3 regions of the Arthrobacter sp. 2RAF22 genome follow, and region 2 is predicted to be linked to each of the others. Evidence: riboswitches for the same ligand, from Rfam matches in the RefSeq annotation. Region 2 holds a riboswitch; each other region holds the start of a gene.
The links. A riboswitch is a leader RNA that binds a small molecule or an ion and turns the genes downstream of it on or off. The one in region 2 is predicted to bind S-adenosylmethionine.
Positions count from the first base shown of each region.

Region 1: linked by a shared signal. The riboswitch ahead of AB4068_RS00725 (aminotransferase class V-fold PLP-dependent enzyme) and the one ahead of AB4068_RS10475 (hypothetical protein) in region 2 are both predicted to bind S-adenosylmethionine.
Region 3: linked by a shared signal. The riboswitch ahead of metX (homoserine O-acetyltransferase MetX) and the one ahead of AB4068_RS10475 (hypothetical protein) in region 2 are both predicted to bind S-adenosylmethionine.

Region 1 covers NZ_JBFRGL010000001.1:150,920-155,321, reverse strand. Annotated here, with positions in the region: gene AB4068_RS00730 (class I SAM-dependent methyltransferase) at 1-495, opposite strand, end outside; gene AB4068_RS00725 (aminotransferase class V-fold PLP-dependent enzyme) at 547-1,959, opposite strand; SAM riboswitch class IV at 1,995-2,107, opposite strand; gene hisN (histidinol-phosphatase) at 2,268-3,080, opposite strand; gene rsgA (ribosome small subunit-dependent GTPase A) at 3,140-4,255, opposite strand; gene aroA (3-phosphoshikimate 1-carboxyvinyltransferase) at 4,258-4,402, opposite strand, start outside.
Region 2 covers NZ_JBFRGL010000011.1:61,534-65,935, forward strand. Annotated here, with positions in the region: gene AB4068_RS10465 (helix-turn-helix domain-containing protein) at 1-446, opposite strand, end outside; gene AB4068_RS10470 (sodium:solute symporter) at 750-2,282, shown strand; SAM riboswitch class IV at 2,364-2,483, shown strand; gene AB4068_RS10475 (hypothetical protein) at 2,498-2,818, shown strand; gene AB4068_RS10480 (hypothetical protein) at 2,844-3,032, opposite strand; gene AB4068_RS10485 (VIT1/CCC1 transporter family protein) at 3,300-4,402, shown strand, end outside.
Region 3 covers NZ_JBFRGL010000014.1:16,868-21,269, reverse strand. Annotated here, with positions in the region: gene AB4068_RS11770 (S8 family peptidase) at 1-2,087, opposite strand, end outside; SAM riboswitch class IV at 2,303-2,418, shown strand; gene metX (homoserine O-acetyltransferase MetX) at 2,432-3,553, shown strand; gene AB4068_RS11760 (hypothetical protein) at 3,555-3,974, opposite strand; gene AB4068_RS11755 (SGNH/GDSL hydrolase family protein) at 4,040-4,402, opposite strand, start outside.

The sequences.
Region 1 (4,402 bases), on a different contig from region 2:
GATGCGAGACAAACGATGGACCCAGAGCACCGACGTGTCCAGCTGGTTCCAGATCAAGCCGATCACACCCTGGGGCCGAAGGATCCGGGCGATCTCGGTGCTGGCGGCGAGGGGATCGCACCAGTGCCATGCCTGGGCAACGCTGACGACGTCGAATGCTGAGTCCGCGAGTCCAGTTGCCTCGGCCGTGCCCTCCAGGGCGATCACTTGTGGATACGTTTTGCGCAGTTGCGTGAGCATGTCCGTGGAGGGGTCCACTGCGGACACCGCCAGCCCGCGCTCGACGAGGAGCGCTGTGAACTTTCCGGTGCCCGCGCCGATGTCTGCCGCGTCCCGCGCGCCTTCCGGCAGCAGCCAGTCAGCTGAATCCGCGGGGTATCCGGGCCGGACACGGTCATAGTGCTCTCCGCCGTCCTGGAAACTCTGACCGAGTTCAAGGCGCCGTTCCTCATAGAGCTTGGGGCCGGCTGACGTGCCTTTGGGTCGCGGGGCCACGCGGAAACTCCTTCGTAGGACAGGAAAAAATACCCTACGAATCTACCGCAATCAGTCGGTGCTGCACGGAGCTGCGCCCGCGGTCCCGGGAGTGTTGGGAGCCCATTCCGGGTAGCTGCGGTGATCGTTCGCGGGCACCCAACGGCCGGCGTCCACCACGTAGTCCCAACCGAGGCCATTGCTCTTGAGCGCCTGGATGCCCGCGATGAGCCGAGTGGCGTCTTCCAAACGCGATCCTACGCCGAAACTGGCCCGGAGGGATCCGGAGGGAAGACCGAGGCGCTTGAGCAGCGGGTGGGCGCAAAAGCGCCCGTCGCGCAGGCCAATGCCGTGCTCGGCCGCAAGATAGGCCGCCACAAGTCCGGCGTCGTAGCCCTGGAGCGAGAAGTTCACGACGCCGATGGTGTCCTCGGGATCGGTGTCGCTGAAGATCTGGTGCACGGTCACGCCGTCGATTTCCTTGAGGCCTTCGACCAGGTGCGAGCGGATGGCGGCCTCGTGGGCGTGCCATTCGTCGTGGTCGAGGCTGGCGATGACTTGTGTGGCCCGGGCGAGGGTGGCCGCACCGAGAACGTTCGGCGAGCCGCCTTCGTGCCTGGCCGGTCCCGTGGCCCAGCTGACGGAATCGAGGCGTGCCTCCCGGACGGCGCCGCCTCCTGCCAGGTGCGGCGTGCCGGCGTCGAGCCAGTCGGGACGGCCCACCAGGACCCCCGCGCCGAACGGGGCATAAAGCTTGTGCCCCGAGAAAACCAAGTAGTCGACATCCGCGGCGGCGATGTTGATGCGGCGATGCGGGGCAAGTTGCGCCGCGTCCACCACAATCCGCGCCCCGAATTCGTGGGCCAAGGCAGCTAGTTCCTTGATGGGCAGGATTTCGCCGGTCACATTCGACGCGCCGGTGACAGCCAGGAGGCTGACGCCACCATGGGAGAGGGCTGTGCGGACATTGGCTACGGTCTCCGACAAGGTTTCCGCGGCAACAATGCTTCGGTGGGGGACGCCTTGCCACGGCAGCAGGTTTGCGTGGTGCTCGATGTCCAGGTAAAGGACTTCGTCGGTGTGCTTGCCGTCTGTGACCGGCAGGCAGCCGGCCAGGAGATTGAGGGAATCGGTGGTGTTGCGCGTGAAAATGACGGAATCGTCCGGCCGTCCGCCAACAAAGTCACGGACGATGTTGCGGGCGTTTTCGTAGACGGAGGTGCTGATTTGGGAGGCGTAGCCTGCGCCGCGGTGCACACTCGCGTAGTACGGCAGGATCTCGTTGAGGTACGCGGAAACAACCGTCAGGGCAGGTGCGGATGCGCCGTAGTCAAGGTTGGCGTAGCGGATGTGGCCGCCCTGGATCAGGGGTGCCTGCAACTCCGCGCCGGTGACCGCGGCCAGCGGGCGGGATGCCCGAGGCAGCTGCTGTGCGGTTTCGTGGTGCTGCGAAAGAGCCGTAGAAGTAATTGTGGCTGTGCTCATGGGACCTCACTCAAGAGGGACCCCTGCGTGCAGGGGGTCCGCGCTTGCCGCATCCGTTCCGGACCGGCCGGGTCGTCACCCGGGGCACCCCGCCGCGATGGAGGGTTGCCGGCCAGCAAACCGGGGTTTCGCGCTGGCACTCGTGACCTGTAAAGAGAGTAGGACACCGGCGAGGCGGGTTCCAATGTGACCGCGATTGTTAAGCGGATTGTTACACCGCCCGAAAAATGTGCCTTCAGCCGAAGAAAAAGCAGCGGACGCCCCTAAAAGGGGGCGTCCGCCGTCGTTTATTCAGTGAACAGGAGGGGCTACAGAAGGTCGTCGAGTTCGGGGTTGAGCCTCTTGAGGACCTCGGAATGGAGGATCGAGTTAGTGGCGACGGCGTTTCCGCCGAAGGGGCCGTCCGCGCCATCCAGGGATGTGAAGCGTCCGCCGGCCTCGGTGACGATCGGCACCAAGGCGGCCATGTCGTAGACCTGGAGTTCCGGTTCGGCGGCGATGTCCACGGCGCCCTCGGCAACGAGACAGTAGGACCAGAAATCGCCGTACGCACGGCTGCGCCAGACATCGTTCTCGAGGCCCAGGAAGTTGTCCAGCTTCCCGTGCTGCTTCCACTCGGAAAGCTCGGAGTAGGAAAGCGAGGCGTCTTCGAGCCGGGACACGTTGGAAACTTTCAACCGGGTGGCGGCGGCCAGCGACCGGCCCATGTAGGCGCCGGAGCCCTTGGCCGCCCACCAACGCTTGCCGAGCGCCGGAGCGCTCACGAGCCCCACTACTACTTCGCCCTCGTCCACGAGGGCGATGAGCGTAGCCCAGACGGGTACGCCGCGCACGAAGTTCTTGGTCCCATCGATGGGATCGATGATCCAACGCCTGGAGCCGTGGCCCGTGCTGCCGAATTCTTCGCCGAGGACGGCGTCGCGGGGCCGGGAGCGGGAGAGCTGCCCACGGATTGCTTCCTCGGCGGCTTTGTCGGCATCGGTGACTGGGCTCAGGTCGGGTTTGGTCTCCACCTGGAGGTCCAGCGCCTTGAACCGCTCCATTGTCAGGGAATCGACGGAATCGGCCAGCACATGGGCCAGCCGTAGGTCGTCGTTGTAGCTCGAATCGGGTTGGGTCATGGTTCCAAACTACCGTCTATTCGCCGGTGAGCCGGGGAGGTAGGACGGCATGCGCTGAGTTAGTTGACCGTACCCAGTTCCTTGGCCTCTTGGGCTTCCATGCGCGGGTCCGCACCAAGGAGCCTGCGGAGCGATGCAAGGCGGGCGGGGCCGGCCTCGCCCGCGTGGCCTTCGGCGACCCAGGAATCCAGCCCGCATCGAACGGCGGAGGCATCGTGCTTGCAACCACGCTCGCACCTTTCCGTCCCCGGCTCCAGGTCCGGGAAGGCGTGCAGGATGCGGTCCGGGTTCACGTGGGCGAGGCCGAAAGAACGGATGCCGGGCGTATCGATGATCCAGCTTCCGCCAGGGGCGTCGCTGAGCTTCAGTGCGAGGGCAGAGGACGAGGTGTGGCGTCCGCGCCCCGTCACGGCGTTGACCCCGCCTGTGGCGCGCTCGGCCCCGGTGAGGGCGTTCACCATAGTGGACTTCCCGACGCCTGAATGGCCCAGGAGGACGGTGACCTTGCCGTCGAGGTAGTCCCGCAACTGGCCGACGGCGTCACTGTCGAGGCGGGCGGACAGGCCGTCGTCGGAGCGGGCGTCGATTCCGGAGGCGCCTGCGTCGGCCGTCCGGCTGATGATGATGGGGAAACCGAGGCTCACATAGTTGGCGAGTAGTTCCGTCGGATCCTTGACATCTGCCTTGGTGACGAGCAGCAGCGGCTCGATTCCGGCGTCGTACGCTGCCACCAAGGCGCGGTCGATGAATCCGGTGCGTGGTTCCGGATTGGCTGCCGCAACCACCACCACGAGCTGGTCGGCGTTGGCGACGACGGCCCGCTCGATCGGATCCGTGTCATCGGCACTTCGCCGCAGGAGGGTCTTTCGCTCCTCGACGCGCACGAGGCGGGCGAGGGTGTCCGGTGCTCCGGACACATCGCCGACGAGCGCTACGAAGTCTCCGGGAACCACAGGGGAGCGACGGAGCTCCCGGGCGCGGGCCGCGATGACGATGCGCTCGTTGTCCGAGCTTTCGCCCACGATCGCGGTGTAGCGCCCGCGGTCGACTGTGATGATACGCCCGATCACGGCGTCGTCGTGGCTGGGGCGGTCCTTCGTACGGGGTCGTGTGCCCTTCTTGTTGGGGCGGATCCGGACATCGGACTCATCCCAGGAGCGTGCGTCGCGAGCCATCGTCAGTTGCTTGTCTCCATTGAAACGGTGTCCGCGGCAGCTGCGCCGGCAGTGAGCATCGACGCCCAGATGTGCGGGAATTCCGGCATGGTCTTTGACGTCGTTGCGATGTCTTCAACCTGGACACCCTCGACGGCGAGCCCCAGG
Region 2 (4,402 bases):
GTGAGGATCAATTTGATGCGGCCCTTGACCACGTGCAGGACGTCGACGTCGCAATCGACGGCGTAAAGCTCGGCTTCTCCCCGGCCGCGGGGCTCGATGGAAGCCTGTAGGATCTGCAGCCGTCGTTCCGACCGGGCGGTCAGGAGCCGCTCCACGATTCCCTGGCCGCCAAGCGAAATCCGCGGCCCATCGTCGCGCCGCGTCAGGTGCGTCTCAGGTGCGGCGAAAAGATCGCCGATGGAGACTGAAAGAACTTGGCAAAGCGTCACAAGGGAAGCGACCGACGGCGATGTCAGGTCACGTTCCACCCGGCTCAGGAACCCTTTGGTCAGGCCGGTGGCGTCGGCAACCTGCTCGATGGTGAGCCGCTGCGATTGGCGGGCGGCACGGATTCTGGAACCGATGGCAACGGGGACATTGCTCGGTTCAACGGGGAGAGCCTTCATTCACGAACCTTTCAGGCCGTTTCTGCGGCCCTGTCATTGCAGCAATAGTAGCCGGATCGCCCGCGCGGCAGGGCCTTTGGCAAGCTGGAGGAGCGCCGATGAGTCCGCTGGGCGAGACAGCACCTTGACTGTTACTCGCATCACTACGTATCCTCATAGGCAACAAGTGTTGTTTGTGAGGCATACATCACAGACTACTCTCCCCAATCACCAGCGCAGAGACCTTCCGCAACCCGCAACGAAACCCAGCGGACCGGCGTCGGAATCCCCAAGGGCTCTGCGCATCACTTTCAGGAGCCAACCGTGGACTCTTCGTTCATCAATATTGCGATCGTGGTGGTGTATTTGCTCGCCATGCTGGCCTTCGGCTGGTGGGGCAAGTCGCGCACCAAGAACAACAGCGACTTCCTCGTGGCAGGACGCCGCCTCGGTCCGATGCTCTACACCGGCACCATGGCCGCAGTCGTCCTCGGCGGCGCATCGACGGTTGGCGGCGTCGGCCTCGGCTACAAGTTCGGCGTCTCCGGCATGTGGCTGGTTGTCGCGATCGGTTCGGGCGTGCTCCTCCTGAGCCTGCTTTTCGCCGGCACCATCCAGCGGCTGAAGATCTACACGGTCTCCCAGATGCTGAGCCTGCGTTACGGACAGCGCGCCACACAGACTTCCGGCATCGTCATGCTCGCCTACACCCTGATGCTGTGCGCCACGTCCACGGGCGCCTACGCCACCATCTTCGTTGTACTCTTCGGCTGGGAGCGCTGGCTCGCCATCGCCGTCGGCGGCGCAATCGTCCTGGTCTACTCAACGATCGGCGGCATGTGGTCCATCACCCTCGCCGACCAGGTGCAGTTCATCATCAAGACCGTGGGCATCTTCTTCCTCATGCTCCCGTTCGTCCTGAACGCCGCAGGCGGCTTCGATGGCATCCGTGCCCGCGTTGACGCCAGCTTCTTCCAGTTGGACGGCATCGGGGCACAAACCATCATCACGTACTTCGTGGTCTACACCCTGGGCCTGCTGATCGGCCAGGACATCTGGCAGCGCGTCTTCACCGCCAAGACTCCCAAGGTGGCCCGTTGGGGCGGTGCCACCGCGGGTATCTACTGCGTCCTGTACGGCGTCGCCGGCGCATTGATCGGCCTTGCCGCCCGCGTGGCACTGCCCAACATCGACGTGAAGGCCCTCGGCAAGGACGTCGTCTACGCCGAGGTTGCAACGCACATCCTGCCGATCGGCATCGGCGGCCTCGTGATGGCCGCTGCGGTCGCGGCCATGATGTCCACGGCTTCCGGAGCCCTCATCGCCGCGGCCACCGTTGCCCGCGCCGACGTGGTCCCGTTCGTGGCCAGCTGGTTCGGCAAGACCATCAACACCGACGACACCGAGAACCCCGAGCACGACGTCAAGGCCAACCGCTACTGGGTCCTCGGACTGGGCATCGTGGCCGTGTTGATATCCATGGCGGCGCAAGACGTCGTGGTCGCCCTGACCATCGCCTACGACATCCTGGTGGGCGGCCTGCTGGTTGCCATCCTGGGTGGCCTGGTCTGGAAGCGGGGCACCGGTATTGCCGCGGCCTGGTCCATGGCCGTGGGGTCCGTACTCACACTGGCCCTGCTGATCGCCTATGCCACGGGAATCATTCCCAGCGAAGACGGCGTCTACGCCAACGATCCCATCTACTGGGGCCTCGGAGCCTCGTTGCTGGTGTACGTCGTGGTCTCGCTGCTGACGCCTCCCACGGAGCCCCAGGTCCGCGAAGCATGGGACCGTCGCGTCGCCGGAGGAGTCACCGAGGAACTCCCGCTGGAGGCCCACCCGGTGGCCAGCCACTAAGTTTCACAGAGTCAAGTACGACGGCGGCGCCGCACCTTTTTCCGGGGTGCGGCGCCGCCGTCGCATGTACAGTAGGAAGAGCTTCAAGAGATGTGGCGCCAAGCTCCGACTTGCCACACGCCAACCCCATGTTCACGGGTGGTTCGGATGAAGAAGCGGCCCGGCTCGGACCAGAGACAACCGAACGGGCAAGAGCAACTCCACAGGAGAAGGCCATGCCTTTCGAAAACGGCGCCACCGCCATAGCCGACCGCACCACCCAGCCCAGCACCCTCTTGTCGCCCCGTCCCCGCCGGGTGGACGAATTCGTCCGGGTGATTCCCGGCGTCGACCTCTCCCAAGGCTCCGTCACGTTCGTCGTGGACGGAAACCTGGAACGCTATTGGCACCATGAGCCGCGGCTCATCACCCAAGCCCTTTCAAAAGCGGTCCAGCCCGCCCGCTGGTTCCCCGCCACACGGAAACTCACCCTGACGGTGGCGGCAACCGGGCACCGGGCAGGCGTGCAGAGGCACTTCATCCTGAGCGCGTTTTAGCGCCCAGGGTTTAGCGAGCCCGGGGCTATTCGAACTCTTCGTCCTCGCGGTGTTCCTCTGCGTCGAGCGGAACCACCCGTTCGTCGTCGTCGAGGACCTCGGATTGTTCCTCCCAGTCCTCGTCCACCTCAAGGTCTTCGCTGTAGTCGTAGGCGGGATCGGCCTCGACCGTGGGACGGTCGGGGTGACGGGCGTGGGTTTCGGTGCTGTCCATGGTGCAACCTCCGTTCGACGTGCCGCTGAGCCCATCGCACAGGCACATGAGGCAGCCGGTCACCACGCTACCCCGCCAATTCGTGGACCCTGTCCATCCATCCCAGCACTGCCCCCAGCCGCGGTCAAGGCCTCCCGGGAGCCTCCCGTTTTTGAGGCGCGCCTAAAATGTCCAGTGAGGATTGCCAGCCGAAAAACCGCGGAAATTGGCGATAGAGTGGAGCCGCAATGAGGCGATGAAGCCCGCCCCAGCAACCCAGGAGTCCCGGTGCACCCGCACGCAGATCCACAGAACCCGACAGATCCAGACAACGCGCATCCCGACAATCCCTCGGACCAAAGCAGTCCATCGCAAGATGAAGCGGCCCCCAAGACTCCCCCGTCGTCGTCGGACATCAAGCGCTGGCGTCAGTACTTGGCGGACGAGCGGGCCGAGGCCGCCGTGTACCGCCAACTGGCGCAGCGCCGCGACGGCGAGGAACGCGAAATCCTGTTGGCACTCGCAGAGGCCGAGGGCCGCCACGAGGCACACTGGCTCAAGCTCCTCGGGGAACATGCCGGCATGCCGAAGGCGGCCTCGATCCGAAGCCAAATGCTCGGCTTCCTCGCCCGGAACTTTGGATCAGTGTTCGTGTTGGCCCTCGCCCAAAGGGCTGAAGGCCGCTCGCCTTACGCGAAGGATCCAGCAGCGACCCGCGCCATGGCGGCTGACGAACAGATCCACGAGGAAGTAGTCCGCGGCCTGGCGACGCGCGGCCGCAACAGGTTGTCCGGCACTTTCCGCGCGGCCGTATTCGGCGCCAACGACGGCCTTGTCAGCAACCTCTCACTCGTGATGGGCATGGCGGCCACCGGCGTCCCCGCCACTGTGGTCCTGTTCAGCGGCATCGCAGGCCTGCTGGCAGGCGCGCTGTCCATGGGTGCCGGCGAATATGTCTCTGTCCGCTCGCAGCTCGAGCTCCTCAAGGCCACCCGCCCCACCCAGGCCACGCTGACCGCAGCCCCGGCCCTGGACATCGAGCACAACGAGCTGGTTCTCGTGTATCTGGCCCGGGGCATGTCCCGCGAAGCCGCCGAACACCGGGCCGCTGAACGCATGGGCGTCTACAGCTGCGATTGCGATCCCAGCCTCTCCCTGCACCCCGAAGTGGAAGAAACCGTCAATGAGCACGAGGCCGTGGGCTCCGCTTGGGGCGCCGCGATCTCGAGCTTCTGCTTCTTCGCTTCGGGCGCCATTGTGCCCATCCTGCCGTTCATCTTCGGCATGACCGGCTTCGCGGCGCTTGCTGTGGCCGGTACGCTGGTGGGCATCGCGCTTCTGTCGACCGGCGCCGTCGTCGGCTTGTTGTCCGGAACCTCGCCGCTGACCCG
Region 3 (4,402 bases), on a different contig from region 2:
TTGATGGTCTGTCCGGGGGCAACAGGTCCGTTGATCCCGCCGGTGCCGTTACGGGTATCCAATTGGCGGAACGGGGCCTGCGCGGAAAACGCCCCGGCGGTTGACGGTGTGCCCGCAAGGTAATAGCCCGAGGTATCGGCGATGATCTGGACGGTTCCGCCGGAGGTGTTCGTGAATGAAATCGTCCCGTCGGGAGCGACCGGCGTAATGGCGAAATTCGGAACGATCTGTCCCGCGGCGTAGTTCACGTTCGAGGCGTTCGGTCGCGGAGTCCCTCCAGCGTAGGCGGTGATGAAGCCGAACGACGAGGGATTGGCCACCGTGATGTTCATCGCGACGGCGGAAACACCGGAAGAGGGAATACCGCCGCGGCCTGTGACTTTGACGTTGATGGTCTGTCCGGGGGCAACGGGTCCGCCGACGCCACCGGTGCCGTCACGGGTATCCAACTGCCGGAACGGGGCCTGGGCGGAGAACGTCCCGGGAGCGGGCGACGCGCCAGGCGTGAGGGAGTAACCGGTGATGTCGGCGATGAGCTGGACCGTGCCGTTGGAGCTGTTCGTGAAGGAAATCGTGCCATCCGACCCCACCGGCGTGATCGCGAAATTCGGGACGATCTGCCCTGGGGCAAAATTCAGGTTCGAGGTCGCCGGACGATTTGTTCCGCCGGCGTACGCGGTGATGAAGCCGTTCGACGTCGGGTTGGCCACCGTGATGTTCATTGCGACAGCGGAAACTCCGGTCGCCGGGAGGCCGCCGCGTCCAGCAACCTTGACGCTGATCGTCTGGCCGGGGGCGACCGGCCCGTTGACGCCACCGGTCCCGTCCCGCGTGTCAAGCTGCCGGCAGGGGGTCGTGGCCGCAAATCCGCCCAACGGGTCTTGCGACGGCGAAAAGAGCGACGGGCTGACGTACAGCAGCCGGTTAGGCATGCAGTTTCCGGTTGACTGGACTATTCCGGCTGTTGCGCCGACGGTCAACGTTGCCGAGACCTGCGCGGGGCTCCACGAGGGATGCATGGCGAGGAGCATCGCGGCCGCTCCTGCGACGTGGGGCGAGGCCATTGAAGTTCCGCTGAGGACATTGGTCGCAGTATTCGAGGTCGCCCAGTCGGAGGTGATCTGGACCCCTGGTGCGTACAGGTCGACGCAGGGACCGTAGTTGGAGAACCCTGCTTGGCTGTCGTTCGGGTCGCTAGCAGCCACGGTGAGGGCTGCGGGCACTCGGCCAGGGGAGCGTGTGCACGCGTCGACGCTGCTATTTCCTGCAGCCAAGGTTACCGTGATCCCGCTGTCAATCGCGCCTTGGACGGCGGCGTCCAGGCTCTGGTCCGTACCGGTCAGGAGGCTAAGGCTAAGGTTGGCGACAGCGGGTTGACCGGCTTGGTGATGCTGAACGATCCAGTCGAGAGCGGCAATGACATCGAGTGACGATCCGCCCCCGGCGCAGTTGAGCGCTCGTACGGGCACGATCGTTGCCGCTTTGGCCATCCCAAAGGTGGCTCCTGCTGCGATTCCCGAGACGTGCGTGCCGTGGCCGTTGCAGTCTGTGGTTCCCTTGCCGTCGTCCACGCCGTTGTTGCTTCCAATGCCGACGGCGTTATATCCGACCGTCACGCGTCCGCCGAAGTCTTGGTGGGTGGCCAACACGCCGGTGTCCACCACGTAGATCGGTACCCCGGCGCCGCTCGAAGGCGGCGTGTAGCTCCCAGACAAGGGCAGGGATCTCTGGTCGGTCCGGTCAAGGTTCCAGGGTGCCGGTGCTTGAGTGTCTGAAATCCGCACCGGCATATCCCGGTCCACGGACACAACCCGGCTCGACTTCGCCAACGCAGCGGCCTTCGCTGGCGTCGCCGTGACGACCGCGGCCTTCACGGCATGCGTGAACGTCTTGTCCACCGAGACTCCCTGCGAGCGCAGCTCCGCGGTCTTCCCGTCAACGTCGGTGCCTTCGGCGTAGTGGACCACGTATCTGTCTTCGCCTGCTGCCGGAGTCGTGTCGGCGTGCGCCGGCAGCGGCACTCCCACGGTGAAACCTGATACCAGCAAGAACAGGGCTATTGGAACGACGCCGGATGGCTTTTTCACGAGCTTCAATCTTCCTGTGACGCACAGTGGCGGCGGAGACATCCGAAGGATGCAGACTGCTGCGCCCAATTCTATCTCCAGTCACACAGGCATCACCCGTCTCTTCAATTTCAGACATCCACAACCCCGGCTTCGTGAACAAAACGCGGCCAAGTGTCACAAAGCTGTCATAATCTTCGTCAGAAGGGGTCCGGTTTTCCTAGACTCTTCCCATAGGTCATGAGTGCCAGCGACAGCCCCGGCTTGCTGGCCGGCAACCCTCCTTTCGCGGCGGGGTGCCCCGGGTGAAGACCTGGCCCTTCGCTGTGTTGGCGGCGGGCAAGCGCGATGTGAGGTGTCGACGAATGACAATTGCTGCAACAGCCATACCCCTTTCCGGTACCCAGGACGGAACCCTCAAGTATGTTTCCGTAGGAGGGCTCGAACTGGAGGCCGGGGGTTTCCTCCCTGAGGTCGTCCTTGCGTACGAGACATGGGGCCGGCTCAACGCCGACGCTTCCAACGCCGTCCTCGTGGAGCATGCACTGACCGGCAGCACCCATGTGGCCCGTGGCGAGAGCGATGAAGAAGGCTGGTGGGAGCAACTCGTTGGTCCCGGCGCCACCATCGACACGGACCGCTACTTCGTGGTCTCCGTCAACATCGTGGGAGGCTGCTACGGCAGCACCGGGCCGTCGTCGAGCGCTCCTGACGGCAAGCCGTGGGGCTCCCGCTTCCCGCTCGTCACCCTGCGGGACAGCACCATAGCCGAAGCCCGGCTGGCCGACGCCTTGGGGATCCACAGCTGGCATACCGTGGTGGGAGGGTCCATGGGCGGTGCCCGCGCACTGGAATGGGCCGTCAGCTATCCGGACCGCGTCAAGCGATGTGCCGTGATTTCGATCGGGGCGTACAGCACTGCCGAACAGATTGCGTTCGCGCAGGCCCAGACTCTCGCCATCCGGCAGGACGCCGACTTCAAGGGCGGCGACTACTACGGCCAGGCAGCGCCCGAGGCGGGGCTGGCCCTTGCCCGGCGGATCGCCCACATCACCTACCGTTCGGCGGATGAACTGGACTTCCGCTTCGGCAGGAACGCCCAAGGCGGCGAGGCGCCCCTGCAGGCTGCGGCCTTAGGGGACCGGGGCCGCTACCAGGTGGAGAGCTACCTCGACCACCAGGGACGAAAGCTGGTCCAGCGCTTCGACGCCAACAGCTACATCGCCATCACTGAGGCGCTCATGAGCCACGACATCACTCGCGGCCGGGGCTCATTGGAGGACGCGCTGTCCGTGGCCACGGCGAAGTTCTTCGTTGCCTCGGTGGACTCGGACCGGCTCTATTTCCCGGAACAATCGCACGAGCTGGCCAAGGCCTTGCCCGGAGAAGTCCCCGTTCATGTGATCGAGGCGCCCATCGGGCACGACGGTTTCCTCACCGAGATCGGCCAGCTCGGCCCCCAGCTGCGGGAGGCGTTCTTCGGCTGAATCAGCCGTTCATGATCTCCTGGCGGAGCTTCATGTAGTCCTCCATGGCAATTTTCCCGTCGCTGTACTCCTGGTCGAGTTCGGCCAGTTTCCGTGCCCGGTAGCCTTGCGGCGCGCTGTCCGGCTGGGGCGCGCTGTTCGCTTGCGGAGTAGACGACGGCGGAGCGGCCTGAGGTCCGGGCATTCCCACCGGGGGTTGCGGCTCAGCCGGGAAGATGACCGGGGGTTGCTCCGGGTATCCGACGGGGTAGTGCTGTGGAGGATAGGGCTGCCCGGGGTAATCCTGCGGAGGATAGGGCTGCCCGGGGTAATCCTGCGGAGGGAAGTCCCGTAGCCTGCGCTGGCGCGATCGGTTGTACATGCGGATCCCCATGGGAATCAGCCAAGAGCAGACGATGATCCAGAAGATCACATTGTTCACGGTGGAGGGCCTCCCTAGTCTTTCACCAGCTTAGCCCCGCTCCCTGTGACCCACACGGCTCCCGTTCAGCTCCGGGGCAGGATGGTGTCGGCAGGACCGAAGACGGGTCCCGGCGTCGGGCGTTTCGGCAGGATGCCGTCGCCGGAGGAGCGGTGCCGGATCCGGCGGATGACCCACGGGACAAAATACTCCCGGGCCCATACGAGGTCGCCCGAGCGGGCCTCGCGCCAGCTGCGCTGGGGGAGCGGCTTGGGGAACAGCGGCTCGAGGTTGTGGGGCACATTGAGTGAATCGAGGACCATCGCCGCGATGGTGTGATGGCCGAGCGGCGAGAAGTGCAGGCGGTCTTCGTCCCACATCTGGGAGTTGGAGAGTTGCCGCAGGGACCACATATCGGCGATCACGGCATCGTGGCGGGCGGCCACCGT